2 regions of the Arthrobacter sp. NPDC055138 genome follow, and region 2 is predicted to be linked to the other one. Evidence: riboswitches for the same ligand, from Rfam matches in the RefSeq annotation. Region 2 holds a riboswitch; the other holds the start of a gene.
The links. Region 2 has a riboswitch for cyclic di-AMP ahead of ACWF5H_RS08475 (M23 family metallopeptidase). Riboswitches for the same ligand answer to the same signal wherever they lie in the genome.
Positions count from the first base shown of each region.

Region 1: linked by a shared signal. The riboswitch ahead of ACWF5H_RS08950 (NlpC/P60 family protein) and the one ahead of ACWF5H_RS08475 (M23 family metallopeptidase) in region 2 are both predicted to bind cyclic di-AMP.

Region 1 is NZ_JBSGTH010000003.1:163,078-171,574, forward strand. It holds gene ACWF5H_RS08945 (MDR family MFS transporter) at 87-1,616, opposite strand; gene ACWF5H_RS08950 (NlpC/P60 family protein) at 2,151-3,059, opposite strand; cyclic di-AMP (ydaO/yuaA leader) riboswitch at 3,064-3,229, opposite strand; gene ACWF5H_RS08955 (aldehyde dehydrogenase family protein) at 3,656-5,119, shown strand; gene glsA (glutaminase A) at 5,122-6,936, opposite strand; gene ACWF5H_RS08965 (hypothetical protein) at 7,055-7,846, shown strand; gene ACWF5H_RS08970 (lipopolysaccharide assembly protein LapA domain-containing protein) at 7,972-8,403, shown strand; gene ACWF5H_RS08975 (DUF488 domain-containing protein) at 8,417-8,497, shown strand, end outside.
Region 2 is NZ_JBSGTH010000003.1:58,266-66,762, reverse strand. It holds gene ACWF5H_RS08480 (NlpC/P60 family protein) at 1-247, opposite strand, end outside; cyclic di-AMP (ydaO/yuaA leader) riboswitch at 251-424, opposite strand; gene ACWF5H_RS08475 (M23 family metallopeptidase) at 542-1,312, opposite strand; cyclic di-AMP (ydaO/yuaA leader) riboswitch at 1,317-1,531, opposite strand; gene ACWF5H_RS08470 (metal-dependent transcriptional regulator) at 1,630-2,325, opposite strand; gene serC (phosphoserine transaminase) at 2,575-3,708, shown strand; gene ACWF5H_RS08460 (MFS transporter) at 3,836-5,101, opposite strand; gene ACWF5H_RS08455 (DUF3027 domain-containing protein) at 5,149-5,910, opposite strand; gene ACWF5H_RS08450 (cold-shock protein) at 5,920-6,303, opposite strand; gene ACWF5H_RS08445 (hypothetical protein) at 6,535-6,789, shown strand; gene ACWF5H_RS08440 (helicase-associated domain-containing protein) at 6,867-8,497, shown strand, end outside.

The DNA.
Region 1 (8,497 bases), 100 kb from region 2:
CTCAGTGACCAAGGGCGACACGCTGCTGCTCAGTGACCAGCGCTTGGCAGACGCGCCACCGCACCGTGGCCGCACCTCGAGCAGGCTCAGTGCGCTGCTCGTGCACCGTCCCGGGCAGCCTCGGCGGTTTCTTCTTCCACCGGTTTCCGGACGAAGAACGCGGCCGCCACGGCCACCACGGAGATGATTGCCCCCACCAGGAAGGCTGCCCGCACGCCTCCGGCCACCGCCGTGGACGTTTCTGCGCCGCCAGCCGTCAGCGCAGCTGTCTGCATGGACATTACGGTGATGAACATGGCGGTCCCCGCAGCGCCGGCCACCTGCTGAACGGTGCCGATAATCGCACTTCCGTGTGAATACAGCTGCCGCCGCACCGAACCCAGTCCCGCGGTGAACAGGGGAGTGAATAGCAGCGCCAGGCCCAGACTGAGCACTATGTGCGCGGCCAGCAGTGTCAGCGGAGCAGTATTCTCGCTGACCGTGGACAGGTACCAGAGCACGGCACTGACCACCGCTGTTCCCGGCACCAACAGCACCGTTGGCCCGAATCTGTCGTACAGCCGGCCCACAATGGGCGCCAGCAGGCCCATCAGCAGGCCGCCGGGCAGCAGCATCAGGCCAATCTGCAGCGGTTCCAGCCCCAGAACCTGCTGCATATATATAGGGAGCAGAATGATGGTGCCGAACAGCGCCGCCATGCTCACGGCCATCAGGCCTACGGACATGGAGAAATTGACTGCGCGGAAGGGCCGCAGATCCAGCAGCGCCTTATCCGCACGCTGCAGCCGAACCTGGCGCAGCAGGAACACCAGCAACCCCACCCCGCCGGCCGCAAAAGCAATCCACATCGCGGCACTCGAGGTGGGCTCCGCCGTCGTTGTTCCGTGGCCGGAACCCACCTGGCTGAGGCCGTAAATCAGCCCGCCGAAGCCAATGGCGGACAGCACCACTGACGGCACATCCAAGGGCACCTGCCGGGGCTCGCTGACGTTCTGGATCCGCCGGTTGCCGACCAACAGCATGGCCAGCGCGATCGGCAGCACCAACCAGAACATCCAGCGCCAGGACAGCGCGTTGAGGATGATGCCGGAGATGGTCGGGCCGATCGCCGGCGCCACCGAAATGACAATCGAGACGTTGCCCATGGTCTTCCCGCGGTCCTCTGCCGGCACCAGGTTCATCAGCGTGGTCATCAGCAGCGGCATCATAATCGCGGTGCCCGAGGCCTGCACCACGCGGGCCACCAGCAGCACCTCGAATCCCGGAGCCAGCCCGGCCAGCAGCGTGCCCGACGAGAACAGCAGCATGGCGGCGGTGAAAACCTGCCGCGTGGTGAAACGCTGCAAGAGGAAGCCGGTCACCGGGATGACCACCGCCATGGTCAGCATGAACGCGGTGGTCAGCCACTGGGCTGCTCGGGCGCTGATGTGCAGGTCTTCCATCAGGTCGGTCAGGGCCACGGACATGATCGTCTCGTTCAGGATCACCACAAACGCGGAAACCAGCAGGATGCCGATCACCCGGCGGTTGCGGCGCGACTCATCAGCCGTCAGACCCCCGTCCTGGGCCGGTCTGGGCTGCGCCGAGGCACTATTCGTCAACGGTTCATTGCTCACGGGAGAATCCTCGGGTGGAGTACGTGCTGTTGTGGTCGGCCGGTAGGGCCAGAAACGCCCCCCAAAACGGCGGAATAGTAGTCTAACCCTCGGCCATCAGCGCCTATTCCCGCTGCCCCTCAAGCCCTGCCAAATAACGACGGCGGTGCTCGCCGCCGGGGCCACCTCGCCTGGGAGTCGCGCGGGGAGGTAGGCGGACGGGCTCTGATGCCTCCCAGTGAGTATGGGCGGAAACGTGCCGTGGGCTCCTTTAAGTGAGGAAAAACCTCCCCCTTTTAAGGAGGAGGTGGCGGCTTTTAAAGAGGAGGTGGCGGCGGCATCCTTAAAGAGGAGCAGCATCCCCTGTTTGAGAGGCTGCTGCCGCAGATTGAGGAGGAGGGACTCGTACCGCGAGAAAGCGCCAAACGCGGCGGCATTCCTGCAGGAATCGCCTCCCTTAAAAGGGGAGAGGCCCCGCCGGCGCATGGCCGACGGGGCTCCCTGTGATCCTGGCCCGGCCGTTGGGGGAATAGCCGGGCCAGGAGACTGTGGTGACTACATGGTGTAGTAGCCGGTGACCGGCATGGCGCTCACGTCGTGAACCAAGGTGCCCTGGCTCGGGTTGAGCGCGCTGATCATCTTGCCGCCGCCCAAGTAGATTCCGATGTGGGCGCCGCCGTTCTGCACTACCAGGTCGCCGGCCTTCGGGCTGCTGGTGGGCGTCAGGGCGCTGCCCTGAGTCTGGCTGGTGCGGGGCAGGTCGACGCCCACCTGGGCGTAAACCCACTGGGTGAAGCCGGAGCAGTCCCAACCGGAAGTGGAAGTGCCGCCCCAGACGTAGGGCGTTCCCACACCCTGCATGGCGATGTCCACGATGCTCTGGTTGCCGGCGGTGGAAGCGGGCTTGATGTTGGTGCTGGCCAGCGAGACGGTGGCGGTGTCTGCCGGTGCAGCCTGCGTCGCCGCGGCAGCAACGCCAGCGCCGGAGCCCTGCGCAACCTGGCCGCCGGACTGGGTGCCCTGAGCGGAACCGGTCAGCGCGATCTCGTCGCCCGGGTAGATGATGGTGAAAGTGTCCAGACCGTTGGCGGCCAGCACATCCTGCACGTTCTTTCCGTACTGGGCGGCGATCGTGCCTACGGTGTCGCCGGAAACCACGGTGTGGGTGGCGGCGTCGGAAGCAGCTTCGGTGGTAACGGAAGCCTGCTCCACCTCGGCGGCGGCAGTGGCCGGGGCGGCAACGGTGTCCGCCACATCGGCTGCACCGTAAGTCGGGACGGTGACATCGGCGGCGGCGTTGGCCGGCATGCCGACGCCCAGCATCAGGCCACCGGCGGCCGTGACAACGGCGGCGCTGCGGCCGACGGTGCCGGCGTGGGTCGAAACAGCGTTGGACAGGCCGGCCACGGTGGTGTTGCGGACGGGGGTGGCGCGGTGGCGGGCACGGTTGTTTTTGAGCAGCAAGAAGTAGACCTCTCCCAATGCTTACGAGGTGAGCTGTCGGATTCGGATGGGAGTCACCCGGTCGTGCGGCAGTGCGGCATGCACTCCACGCGACTTAACCCCAAGGGCCCCAAGAGGGGCCCGGAAAAGTGGGTCCCCCGCCTCTGCCAGATGTCTAGCGAACAAACTCGGGAAGGTTGGCAGAGCTCAGCAATACCTTCCGAGGACGACGGCGCATGATCGCCGACGTGATGATCACACTACATAACGGTTCGATAACTGTCCAAGACCTGAAATTTACCTGTGGATAACCTGAAAGCCCGAAAACTTTGGCGTTCCAAGGGCCGTTTTACACCGGATCGAAAGCACCGGATTGCTACATCCCTTGGAACAGACCGACGGAATTCGAAACGCTTTTGGGCCAATTTTCGGCCCTTTGGAGTGAACATCATCACCAAATCGGGCCGTTTGGGCCGGCTCCACAGGGCAGTCAACTGCCATTGTCGGAGCCCGACGGCGGGAGTAGGCTCCGGATTAACCGGGCCGCGAGAAACGACCGGCGCTCCGGCTTGCGGCCGGCGGCGTGGCCCAGCCACTTCGGAGAGGAATGAAGCGCCATGCCCATCACGCGCGATCTGATCATCAACGGCGAGCACGTCCCGGCGGTTTCCGGCAAGACCGCCGAGGACATCAGCCCCTACACGGGTGCCACTTACGCCACCGTCGCCGCGGCCGGTCCGGAGGATGTCACGCGCGCCGTCGGGGCTGCGTCCTCTGCCTTTGACTCCTGGGCCGCCACGGCGCCCACCCAGCGGGCGAAGATCTTCTTGAAAGCTGCCGATCTGCTGGAGGAACGGATGCAGCAGGGCATCGAATTGATGGCCGGCGAGGTCGGGGGAGTAGCGGTCTGGGCCGGTTTCAACGTCCAACTTGCCGCCAACATCCTGCGCTCTGCCGCGGCGGCCACTACCGCTCCGCGGGGCGATGTGCTCGCCACCGACCTACCGGGCAAGTTCTCGCTCTCGGTCCGCCAGCCCTACGGTGTGGTGGCGGCGCTCTCGCCCTGGAACGCGCCCTTCATTCTTGGCATCCGCGCCATGGCCATCCCGCTGGCCGTTGGCAACACTGTGGTGCTCAAGCCCAGCGAGGATGCACCGCTGGCCTGCGGCCTGTTCCTCGCGGACGCCTTGTTGGACGCAGGCCTGCCGCCGGGAGTGCTCAACGTGATCACGAACGACCGCGCGGACGCGAACGACGTCGTCGGTACCCTGATCGCCGACCCGCGGGTGCGGAACGTGAACTTCACCGGTTCCACTAAAGTCGGCCGGATCATCGGCACACTGGCGGCGCAGAACCTGAAGCCGGCGGTGCTGGAGCTCGGCGGCAAGAACTCGCTGGTGGTCCTGAAAGATGCAGACATCGACTACGCCGTCCAAGCTGCGGCTTTCGGCTCGTTCATGAACGCCGGGCAGATCTGCATGTCCGTCGACCGGGTGATCGTGGACCGCAGCATCGTCGAGGAATTCTCCAGCCGCTTTGCGGAGAAGGTGGCCAAGCTGCCCACCGGCGACCCGATGAACCAGGCCACCGTCATTGGACCGCAGGTCAACCAGAGCTCGGCGGACCGGCAGTACGCACTGATCGACGACGCCGTCTCCAAGGGCGCACAGGTCCTGGCCGGCGGAGAGAAGGCGGGCCAAGCCGTGGTGCCGGCAACAGTCCTCTCCGGCATCACGGAAGAGATGCGGGTCTACGACGAGGAGATCTTCGGTTCAGCCACCACGGTGATGGAAGTGGACGGCCCGGAAGAGGCGGTGAAGCTGGCCAACGATACGAATTACGGACTCACCTCAGGGGTGATCACCGAGAACCTGGCCGAAGGCCTCAAGGTGGCGCAGCGGCTCAAGACCGGAATCAGCCACGTCAACGACCAGCCCGTGCAGGACGAGCCGATGGCCCCGTTCGGCGGCATCCACGAGTCGGGCTACGGCAAGTTTGGCGGCCAGGCCGGCATCAATTCGTTTACCGAGGAGCGCTGGATCACCATCCAACAAAGCGGGCACGCGCAGTACCCGTTCTAGTTTCAGTCGCGGATGCGCACGGCGGTTTCGCGCATGTAGCGGTCCACATGGGCGTACGCGTCGCGGGTCAGTGCCTTCCACAGCTCGACGGCGAGGCGCGGGTTTTCGCTCTCCAATCGGCTGATCGTCTCGGCCGGGAGGAGTTTTGCCCGTACCGTGCCGTGGGCGCGCACGGTGGTTTCCTGTCGGTCGGCGCTGCCCAGCGCCATTTCGCCGAAGGTCATGCCGGCGCTGAGGGTGGAGAGCTTGACCCGGCTGTTCTCTGGACCGGGCGACGTGGTGACGACACTGCCGGACAGGATGAAGTAGACACCGCCGAAGCGCTGGCGGATGCGGCGGATGACGTCGCCGTCGTCGTAGCTGTGCTCTTCCATCAGTGCGGCCAAGGCAGCGGCGTCCCCGGCGGCGAGCGGGCTGAGCGCGGGCGAGTCGGCGACGTCCACGGTGGCCGGCTGGCAGAGCTCGTCCCCGTAGCTGGCAATCAACTGGTTTTCCGCGAATTCGACGGCCGAAGTGCGGGTGGCGAACGACGGCACCGCCCGCCCGTCCTCTTCGAACCGCTGCGCCAGGGCGCCCTCGCCGTCGATGAGCACCAGACCGCGTCCGTCTTGGGCCAACGACTTCCGGAGCTGCTCCAGCATGTCCAGGGCGACGGGGGCGGTTTCATCGACCCGGCGCATGTCCAGAATGATCAGTTCCACCGACTCGTCCAGGTCGCTGACCTCGCGCACCATGGATTCCGTGCCGGCGAACAGCAGGTCCCCGTTCAGCTCGATCACCCGGGCGCGGTGGGCGTTGTCCCGCAGCACGTCGGCGGCCGCGTCGGTGCGGCGGATGCCGGACGGCGCGTCGGCGATGTCGTAGCTGGCGCGAATGGCATTGCGGCCGGTGCGGGCCGCCCGGACAAAGTGCAACCCCATGTCGTGCGAGATCCGCCGGCTGGCCTCCACGCCGCGGACGCTGCTGCCGTGATCGTTCAGCGGCGGTGAATAGACGGCCAGGCCGAGCTGGCCCGGCAGCACCGCGAGCAGGCCGCCGCCGACCCCTGATTTGGCCGGCATGCCCACGTCCGAGAGCCATGCCCCGGCGTCGTCGTACATGCCGCAGGTGGCCATGACGGAGAGGACTCGTTCCTCCACTTCCAGGTCCAGCACCTGTTTGCCGGTCAGCGGGTTGGTGCCGCCGTTGGCCAGCGTGGCGGCCATGACGGACAGATCGCGGCAGGTGACCAGCACCGAGCACTGGCGGAAGTAGTCCTCCGCCACCGGGTCCGGCTCCTGCTCGATGATCTCGAAGGAGCGGAGCAGGTGGGCCAGCGCCCGGTTGCGGTAGCCGTGCCGCGCCTCCGACTGGTAGGTGCGCTCGCTGACCGAGAGCTCCCGGCCGGCGAAGGCCGAATAGTGCTCCAAGATGCGGCGGAAGCCGGTCTTGCCGCCGCTGCCCTTGATCAGCGAGGTGGCGGTCAGCGCCCCGGCGTTGATCATGGCGTTGGCGGGGCGGCCGGTACCGGGAGCCAGTGAGATCTCGTTGAACGCGTTCCCCGACGGCTCCACGTCCACCTTCCGGTCTACGGCCTCCAGGCCCAGATCGGACAGCGCGAGCCCGTAGGTGAACGGTTTGGAAATGGACTGGATGGTGAACTCTTCGCCGGAGTCGCCGACCTCGTACACGTAGCCGTCCACCGTGGCCAGACAGATGGCGAACCTGTCAGGGTCCACCCCCGCCATCGCGGGAATGCCGGCGTAGGGCTTGCCGTCCTTGAGCCCGGCGAGCTCGGCGTGCAGGGTGCGCAGGTAGCTCTGGATAGGGGAGTCCATGCTTGCCACCCTATGCGGTTGGCGAGCAGGGGCCAGATCGCGCGGGACGTGTAGATCGCCCGCGGACTGGATTTCGCCGCTCACGCGATCCGGCCTTCGGGCGGGCTAAATTTGCTGCATGAGTGATTCTTTGCCGACGTCGGCGGCCGACAATCGGCTGTTCGACCTGCTGGCGGCCGGCGACCGGGCAGGGACGCTCGCCTACGCGGCAGCGATGGACGACGGCGAAAAGCGCCGGCAGAAGTCCTTGGTCCGCCGGCTCCACTTGGTGGTGTCGGCGGAGCCAACCGGCGCACGCTCTCCGGACGGGTGGTGGCTGGGCGGGTTGACGGCGGACCACTGGGCCGCCGCGGACATCGCCCACATGGCCTGCATCGGTGCGGAACGTTCGGCCGACCTGTCCTACACGGACCGCAAGGTGGCCCGCGATGCGCCGCCGGTGCTGTTTCCCGGCCAACTGGAGCTGTTCGTTGAAGCCTGGTCGGCACGGTACGAACGGAGCCCGAAAGGCTGGGACCGCAACCGAGGTATTGAAGCGATGTTTGACTGGGTCCGCGACGGGCTGATTCCCGCGCCGGCCCAGCGCGGCGCAATGCTGCTCCTGCTGAGCGAGACGCAGGCGCAGCGCATCAACTTCCTAAAGTTCCTGCGGGAACGGCCCGGATTGGTCGACGTGACGCTGAAAGAGCTGTTCCGCGTGCCAGGAGTCAAAGGCGCCAGCGCCATGCAGTTCGACGAGGCCAACACCGAGGATCGCCGGTTGTCCTTCCTGCTGCCGCAACTGGTCAAGCTGGGCTACTGGGACGGCGAGTGGGTCCGGCAGCGGATCGAACTAGTGCTGGCCAGCGACGAATGGCCGGAGTACCAAAAGCGCTTTTTCAAACTGCTGCGCAGCAACCTCGCGGAATAAATGGTCGAAAACCAGCCTGAGAAGGAGCGGCAAACGGGGCTACTACCGCTTGGGTCCGGTGTTGCCCGACGGGCTGTTCGTCTACGCTGTGGGAAACGGCGGCAGTGGCGAAAGGCGGGACAGTAATGACTTCGAATCCGCAGGGCACGGGACCGGACGGCGTCGAGTCTGAAGGCGGGGGAGCCAGCGGATCGGGCACGGAGCCGTCCGGCGGTTTCGGCCGCGGTGCGTCCGACGCAGTTCAACCCGGGTCAGGCGGGCCGGTCAGCGGCCGACCGAAGGGAAAACCGGCGAACCAACACAACACCCGCCTGGGGATGATCTGGACGGCGGTTGTTATCGCGCTGATTCTGCTGGTGCTGCTGATCATTTTCATTGCCCAGAACCAGGACCAAGTCCTATTGCGCTACTTTGGCTTCGAGGGGCAGGTCGGACTGGGGCTTGCGTTGTTCATTGCTGCGGTCGCGGGCGGGATTGTGGTGGCGGCCGCAGGTGCGGCCCGGATCATCCAGTTGCGCCTGCGGGACCGCAAGACGCGCGGAACGGTCCGTAAGTAGCGCCGGTTTGCCGATGAATCAGGGCGTTTCGCGCCGGCTGTTCACGTTCGGTCACGGCACCAGCACGTCCGACGAACTGACCGCACTGCTCACC
Region 2 (8,497 bases):
GCTTCACGGCCGCGGAAGCCTGCACGGCTTCCACCTGCACGCGGGCCGGGGCATCGACGCTACGTTCGGCACTGACGGCCTGTGCCGGAATGGCAGCGGTCAGGACCAGGCCGGTAGCGGCGGCGATCACGGCACCTTGGCGTCCAACAGTTCCGGCGTTTGCGGAAACAGCCTTGGAAATAGTCTCAAGCGGGCTGGTGCGGACAGGGGTCGCACGGTGGCGGCCCGCAGTAATGCTCTTGGACACGGTTGTACCTCTCCCAAATGCCTGCGAGGTGAGCTGTCGGGTTCGGATGGGAGTTCATCCGGCCGGTCGGTTTCCGGGCTGGTGGCCCGGTCCTGATCGGCTTTACCCCAAGGACATCCTGCGATATCCGGGAAGTGGTTCCCCCGCTTCTGCCATGCGATTCGGTGCGAACGAACTTCGGGCGACGGCAGAATTCGGCATTCCGCCCGAAGGTGCCTGGCAGTTGATGCCAGGCACAGGTGAAACCTTATAACAGTTTGGCGTCTGAGTCACATTCCGGTTACGGCGTGTCAGTCAGAGCCAGCCGGTGGGGTCCACCAGCTTGCCGTTGACCATGACTTCGAAGTGTAGGTGGCAGCCGGTTGATGCTCCGGTGGTACCGCTTTCGCCCAATACCTCGCCGCGGGCCACGGCTGCGCCAACCGCCGTGTCGATGGTGCTCAGGTGGTTGTATGTGGTCTCCAGGCCGTTGCCGTGGTCCACCACAATCCGGTTGCCGCCGCCGCCAACCTGAAACCCGGCCTCGACGACGGTGCCGCCGGCCGCGGCTGCGACGGGCGTGCCGCAGGGGGCTCCGTAGTCCTGGCCGGTGTGCAGTTCTCCGGCGTAACCGGTGATGGGGCTGACCCGGTAGCCGAACGGCGAGGTCTTGATCAGCTCGTCCATCGGCTGCGAGAGGGATCCTTCGCTGCCAATCGCCTTGGCCTTACCGCCGGAGGCGACCATGACCTGCTTCAGCTTGGTGTCCGGGTCGAACTTGCTGGTCAGCCCGGCCCGTTCAAATGTCAGGCGCGCTTCCGTGGCCGCAGAGATGCTGCTGGTTGCCACTGCTTCCTGCGGGGCGTCGGCCGTGGCGCCGGCCGTCGTTGGAAGCATTACGGTCAGCACCATGCCGGAGGCGGCGGCGACAATCGCTGTCTTATGGCCGACGTCGCGGGCGGCCGCTGCTACCGGCGACGGTGCCGGCTGGGCACGACGGCGGCCGGCTGTTGCGGCTGCGCGCGGGCGTGAGTACTCGACCGGGGCGGTTGAACGGCGCCGTCCCGAGGCTTTGTGTCCTGCCAAAATCTATACCTCTCCCAAAGCGCCTGCGAAGTTAGCTGTCGGATTCGAGTCAAGAGAAAACTCGGCCGCACCGCACAGAGCAACAGTGGAACGATTCACCGAGGCTTTGCCCGCTGCGGCTTCACCCCAAGGCAGCGAACAAAACTGCCGCTTGGTGGGTCCTCCGCCCCTGTCTCACGGATGCACTCCCCCGCCGACAGGGTTCGGCTTGCGGAGGGTGCGGGACCGATGTCTCGGTGCCCGGGACAACTATACGGAAAATTACCCCGAAGTAATAAATCCGTTATCTGCGCCGCGTGATTCCGCGGCGCAACGTTTCATTCCATCGAAACAAAGATGTGGGCGGCCACTTCCGGAGGCAATTCCAGCGCGCCCTCGATGCCCGGGACGCGCACCGAAATGTACTCACCCGCGGTCTCCAACTGCAATGTGGCACCGGGCTTCAATCCGCCCTCTTCGAGCTGGATCAGCAGTTCCGGCTCCACTTGGATCGGCTCCGCCAGCCGGATGATGCTGACCTGTTTGTCCGGCGTATAGCTGCCCATGGCCTGCGCCAGGTTGAGCAGGCCGTAGTTGGTTTCCTCGGCCGGCTGGCCGCCGAGCGCTTCCAGCCCCGGAATCGGGTTGCCATACGGGGACACCGTCGGCTTGCCCAGCAGATCGTAGAGCCGCTGTTCCACCCGCTCGCTCATCACGTGTTCCCAGCGGCAGGCCTCGTCATGGACATAGGCCCAGTCCAGGCCGATGACGTCGGAGAGCAACCGCTCGGCCAACCGGTGCTTGCGCATGACCTCTGTCGCCTTGCGCCGGCCCAGTTCGGTCAGTTCCAGATGCCTGTCGCCGGTGACCACCACTAGTCCGTCCCGCTCCATCCGGCCGATCGTCTGGGAGACGGTGGGGCCGGAATGACGCAGCCGCTCGGCAATCCGGGCGCGCAGCGCGACGATATTCTCTTCTTCGAGCTCGAGGATGGTGCGCAGGTACATCTCGGTGGTGTCGATGAGATCAGTCAATTGGTTCTTGCTCCTCGGCGCGCGGTGAAAAGGGCTGCTCCAGCAGCAGGCATGAGGGTGGGGCCCCTCTCCAGCCTAGCTTGTTTTCCCTACACGACCGGCAGTTCCGCCGCCGGTAGACGCGCCGAGGTGCCACGCAACATTGCCGGTTCCGACTAACGGCGTCTGCCGGCGTTGGGGCAGAATGATACGGGCGTTCAACGGTGAACTGCCATCGAGATCACTGCCACCACGCCAGGAAAGGTATTCATGAGCGATACCCAGTCCATCAGCATTCCCGCCGACCTGCTTCCGAAGGACGGGCGTTTTGGCGCCGGCCCATCCAAGGTCCGCCCGGAACAGGTCGACGCGCTGGTCGCTGCCGGCCGCAACCTGCTGGGAACGTCGCACCGACAGGCTCCGGTCAAAAACCTGGTGGGCAGCGTCCGCGAGGGACTCCAGGAGTTCTTCAAGGCTCCCGCGGGCTACGAGATCATCCTGGGCGTCGGCGGCTCGACGGCATTTTGGGATGTCGCCTCATTCGGCCTGGTCGAGCAGAAGGCACAGCACCTCTCCTTCGGCGAGTTCAGCTCCAAGTTCGCCGCGGCCACCAACAAGGCTCCGTTCCTGGCCGAATCCAGCATCATCACCGCAGAGCCCGGTTCCCGGCCGGAGCCGCGTGCAGAGGCCGGCGTGGACGTGTACGCCTGGGCGCAGAATGAAACGTCCACCGGTGTGGCCGCCCCGGTGCAGCGAGTGGAAGGTACCGACGACGGCGCCCTGGTTCTCATTGACGCCACCTCCGCTGCCGGTGGGCTGGCCGTAGACGTCACCCAGAGCGACGTCTACTACTTCGCACCGCAGAAGAACTTCGCGTCCGACGGCGGCCTGTGGCTGGGTGTCTTCTCCCCCGCCGCGCTGGAACGCGCGGCCAAGATCGGTGCCACCGGCCGTTGGATTCCGGACTTCCTCAACTTGGAAACCGCGATCGACAATTCGTTGAAGAACCAGACCTACAACACGCCCGCGCTGGCCACCCTGGTGACGCTCAATGCGCAGATTCAGTGGCTGAACGGCAACGGCGGCCTGGACTTCGCTTCCGGCCGCACCGCCGATTCGGCCGGGCGGGTGTACCAGTGGGCCGAGGCCTCCGCGCTGGCGACACCGTATGTGGTCAACCCGGAACACCGCTCGAACGTCATCGCGACCGTCGACTTCGACGAGTCGGTTGATGCCGCAGCGGTGGCCAAGGTGCTGCGCGCCAACGGCGTGGTGGATGTGGAGCCCTACCGCAAGCTTGGCCGCAACCAGCTGCGCATCGCCACCTTCGTCGCCGTCGATCCGGAAGACGTCAGCGCCCTGCTCGCCTGCATCGACTACGTGGTGGAGCGCCTGCAGGACTAGGTACCGCACCTAGATCAATAAGGTCCGGCTTCCCGATCGCGGGGAGCCGGACCTTATTCTTTGGGTCCGATTCTTTGGTCCGAATTCTTTTGGTCCGAACCTTCTTAGGGTCCGGACCGGCCCCGGCTCAGACCTGCCGGTCCGGCACACCATAGGTGATGCTTAGCTTCCGTCGGGCCGAACGGTCGAAGCGCAGCCGCATGTGGTGCGCGCGCCAGGCCCACAAAATCCCGACGGCGGCGGCGGCCACCCCGGACAGCGCTGCCACCCCGAGGCCCCAGCGCGGGCCGAAGCTGTTGGACACCAAGCCGACCAGCGGAGCGCCGATGGGGGTTCCGCCCATCAGGATGGCCATATACAAGGACATCACGCGTCCGCGCATCATCGGCTCGGTGGTGGTCTGCACATACGCGTTGGCACTGGTCATGATGGTAATGGCCGCTGCCCCCACCGGCACCAGAGCCAGCCCGAAGAGCCAGACCGTCGGGGCCAGGCCCGCCGCCGTACAGGCAACACCGAAGGCCACCGAGGCGCCGAAAATATAGCGCAACCGAGGCCTGTCCCGGCGCGCGCTGAGCAGCGCCCCGGTGACCGAACCGACTGCCATCACTGAGGAGAGCACGCCGAAGTCACCGGCATGGCCGCCGAATTCGGTGCGCGCCATGGACGCCACGAAAACGGAGAAATTCAGCCCGAAGGTACCGATGATGAAAATGGCGGCCAGTACTACCACCAGGTCCGGCCGGTCCTTCACATACCGGAAGCCCTCGATGATCTGGCCACGACCCTTGGCCACCTTCTGCCGTGGGTGGAGTTCCTGCCTTCGGATGGCCAGCAGCGCCGCGATCATTGCCGCGAAGGTGGCGGAGTTGATCAAGAACACCGGGCCCGGGCCGATGGCCACGGTCAGCACGCCCGCAATGGCCGGACCGATCATCCGGGCCAGGTTGAACGAGGTGCTGTTCAGCGCCACCGCGTTGGGCAGGTAGTCGTCGCGGACCAGGTCCGAGACGAACGTCTGCCGCGCCGGCGCATCCACCGCCGTCACCATGCCCAGCGCCAGCGCGAAGGCGTACACATGCCACAGCTGTGCCACGTCGGCCATCACCATCAGGCCCAGTGCCAGGCCCAGCACGGCCATCGAGATCTGGGTGGCCATCAGCAGCTTTTGCCGGTCGAACCGATCGGCGACCAGCCCGGCCCAGGGGGCCATCAGCAGCTGCGGCCCCATCTGCAGCGCCATCACTATGCCCATGGCAGCGGCGTCCTGCTCGGTGAGGATGTCGTAAACCAGCCAGTCCTGGGCGGTTCGCTGCATCCATGTGCCGACGTTGGAGATCAGCGCGCCGATAAACCAGATCCGGTAATTGAACAGCCGCAGCGAACGAAACATGCTTTACCGCCCCTTCCGGCTGCAGAACCTGCCTCGTCGATCGGATGTCAGGACGTGGCTTGGGTGAAATCCTTGGTCGCGTTGGTTTCGGCTGCGTCTGTCTGGCCTTCGCCAGCCGAAGCATCGGCGGCCTCGCTGGCCGGGGCCGCCTCGTCCGCTGCATCCTGGTCCACGGTCTCGGCGGCTATCGCTGCGTCTTCGTCCGCGCTGGCCGGGGCCGCCTCGTCCGCTGCGTTTTCGTCCACGGCTGCACCGACTTCAGCGGTCTCGTCCTGGCTCTCAGCCGCAGGAACATCTCCCGCGTCCGGTGTAGGAGCCTCCTCTGCGCCGTCCTGCGCCTCGGTTGCCGCAGCCGCCTCAGCCGCCTCAGCCGCTTCTGCTTCGGCTGCAGCCGCCACTTCTTCAGGGCGCACCCGGTCCGCCCACGGCACCCATTCGGGAGCCAGCAGCGAACCCTCGGACGGGAGGAGACCCACTTCGCAGACCGTAGCCTCCTTGCCGCGCGGGACTCGAGCCAACGTGGAGTACCACTGCCAGCCCGCGTAGCCCGCCAGCTTCGCCTCGAACCGGTGGGTGACCAAGCGGTCGCCGTCGGCGTAGCTGCCCGCGTGTTCACCGATTTGTTCGGCCGGGGCGATCTCCAGCACGCCCTCCCGTGCGCGGTCCACCGCGGCGGCCAAGACTAGGTCAAGCTTGGCCGTGCGGCGCGCAGCCCGACGCCGGGGCGCGGCCGCGGCCTCGGGCCCACCGGCGACGGGCTGCTCCACGGGCGCAGTTTCAGCGCCGGAGTCGATCAGGTTTTCAGTCATCAAGTCCGCTTAGGCATCCAGGTCGTCGGCCACACGGCGGAGCACCGCAGCAACCTTGGAGGCGTGGGAGCGTTCCGGGTAGCGGCCCTTGCGCAGCCCGTTGGAGATGCCATCCAGCAGCTTGATCAGGTCTTCGGTGATGACGGCCATGTCCTCGGCCGGCTTACGCGTTGCGCGCACCACCGAGGGAGCCGCGTCGAGGATGCGGGCAGACAGCGCGGACGGACCGCGGCGCCCGTCGGCGATGCCGTACTCCATCCGGGTGCCCGCCTTCACGTCCTTGACGCCGGCCGGCAGCGCCGAAGCATGCAGGAACACTTCCTGGCCGTCTTCGCTGGCCAGGAAACCGAAGCCTTTTTCCGTGTCGAACCACTTGACTTTGCCGATGGGCACTTTGCTTACCTCGTTCTGCTTAAATGTCGCGGCGGTACCGCCCGCTGCTGCGTTCTTACCATGTGCCCCGCCAGCAGTACACCGGCCACAGGCGCGGCCGCGGCGTGGCGGGGAAAGTCTGTCTCTAGATTAGCTTGTTCCGCCGCCGGCGGAGTCCGGCGCGCGGCCGTTTCCGCTCCGGGCGTGCGGGCAGGATTGGGCCGCGGCACGGCCGGGAGTTAATCTGGTGCCATGTCCGGAACAGTCCCCGCCCAGAATGCGCCCCGCCCCGCCGAGTCGGGTGCACTGCACCGCGTGCTGGTCTTTTCAGCCGTCGTCCTCCTGCTGGCAGGGCTGGGCAGCCTCGGCGTCATTCTGGCCGCCGCCATGACTGGCACCCCGGTGTGGACCGGTTTCATGGGTCTGGCATGGTTCTGCTTCCCTATCGCCTTCGTGCTGATGGTGCTGCTGATGGCCGGTAGCATCCGGCGTCGCCGCAGCAGCTAGCGGCACCACGGCTGCCGGCGAAGGGCGTGTCGGCCCGGGCTGCGTCGGCCGCAGCGGTGCGGGGTAACGTTAATCCGGTGTCATCCATCCGTGCCCTGGCCGGCCAGTTGGCCGCCCGCAGCGACTCCGAATTGCGCCGGCTGTTCAGCGCCCGGCCGGACCTCTGCCTGCCGCCCGTACCGGACTTTTCCGCGCTAGCCGCCCGGGCCTGCACCCGGATCAGCCTTCAGCGGGTGCTGGAGAACCTCTCCCGGCCCGAGCTGGAAGTGCTTGAGGCAGTGGTGCTGAGCACCGATGTTGATGCCGGCCGCGCCGCCGACGCCCGCTCCCTGCGGCCCCTGCTGCTGCAGCCGGCGGGCACAGCCGGCCGGCAGGACCTGGACTCTTACCTGGACCGCCTGCGGGACCTCGCGCTGCTGGTGCGCGTGGAACCGCCCTCACATGACGCAGGCGCCTCTACAGCCGACGACGGCGGGGACCTCCTGCTGCCCCCGGCCTACCTTCCAGTGGCCAGCTTGGCCGAAGCGCTCGGGCCGTACCCGGCCGGCCTGGGGCGCAGTTATGCCGCCTTGGCCGCCGCCAGCACGGTGGCCGCGGACCATCTGGTTCACGCGGTGCGGCTGCTGCGCGAGTCCGGCTACGAGCTGCCGGCTGAGCTCCCTCTTCTTGAGGGGGACGAAGACGCCGGCACGGCGGCCGCCGCCCTCGACTGCTGGGTGGCCGACCCGCTGACCTGGCCGGAGCTGATGGCGCGGGCACCGGAGCACACCGACGAACTGCTCGGAAAGTTCCGCCGTTCCCCGCTCGGCGCGCTGCCGCACCTGCTGGCCGGCACCGGCCCCCGCGAAGCCACGTCACCGATCGACTGGCTGGCAGCGCACGGGCTGCTGGTGCCCATCGACGCGTCGCACGTGGAGCTCCCCTGGCCGGTCGGCCTGGCGGTCCGCGGCGGTGCAGTGGCCGACCCGTGGCACACCCTGCCGCCCGCAACAGCTGCCGTGCAGGTCCGGAATTCACTGCGCGACAATGCGGCCTACTCCGCCGTGGCCGAGACGCTGCGGCTGGTGTCCGAGTTGCTGGACCAGGTCCACCGCGGCCCGGTTGCCACGCTGCGCGCAGGCGGTGTGGGCGTCCGCGAGGTCCGGCGGCTGGCGGATGCCCTGCGGATCGACGCGGACGAAACCAGCTGGCTGTTGGAGCTGGCAGCCGCCGCCGGACTGCTCGTGCTGGACGTCGATACCTCCCGCTGGGTGGTCCACGCCGACGCCATGTTCGCCTCGTTGGCGCGCCAGGACCAGTGGCTGCTGCTCGTGTCGGCCTGGCTGCAGCTGGACCGCGCGCCCTCGCTGGTGGGCGGCAGGACGCCGTCGGACACCGCCATTAATGCGCTGGCCGCCGAAGCGTCCCGGCCCGATGCGCCGGCCGTCCGGCGCCGAGTGCTGGAGGCGCTGGAAGAACTGTGCCTGCCGGCGGCTTCCGCAGGCCGGCCCGGCGGCCCGGACGTTGAAACGGACCTCATACCGGATGCCAACGCCACCGGCAGCACCCCGGCTCCCTCCCCGGAAGCGGTCACCGGCTACTTGGTCTGGCGCCGGCCGCGGCAGCAGCGCCGGTTTGAACGGCTGGTGCCGGGCATCCTCGCCGAGGCGGCACGCTTGGGCCTGGTGGGGTCCGGCGCGCTGACCGAACTGGGACGCGCACTGGCGCA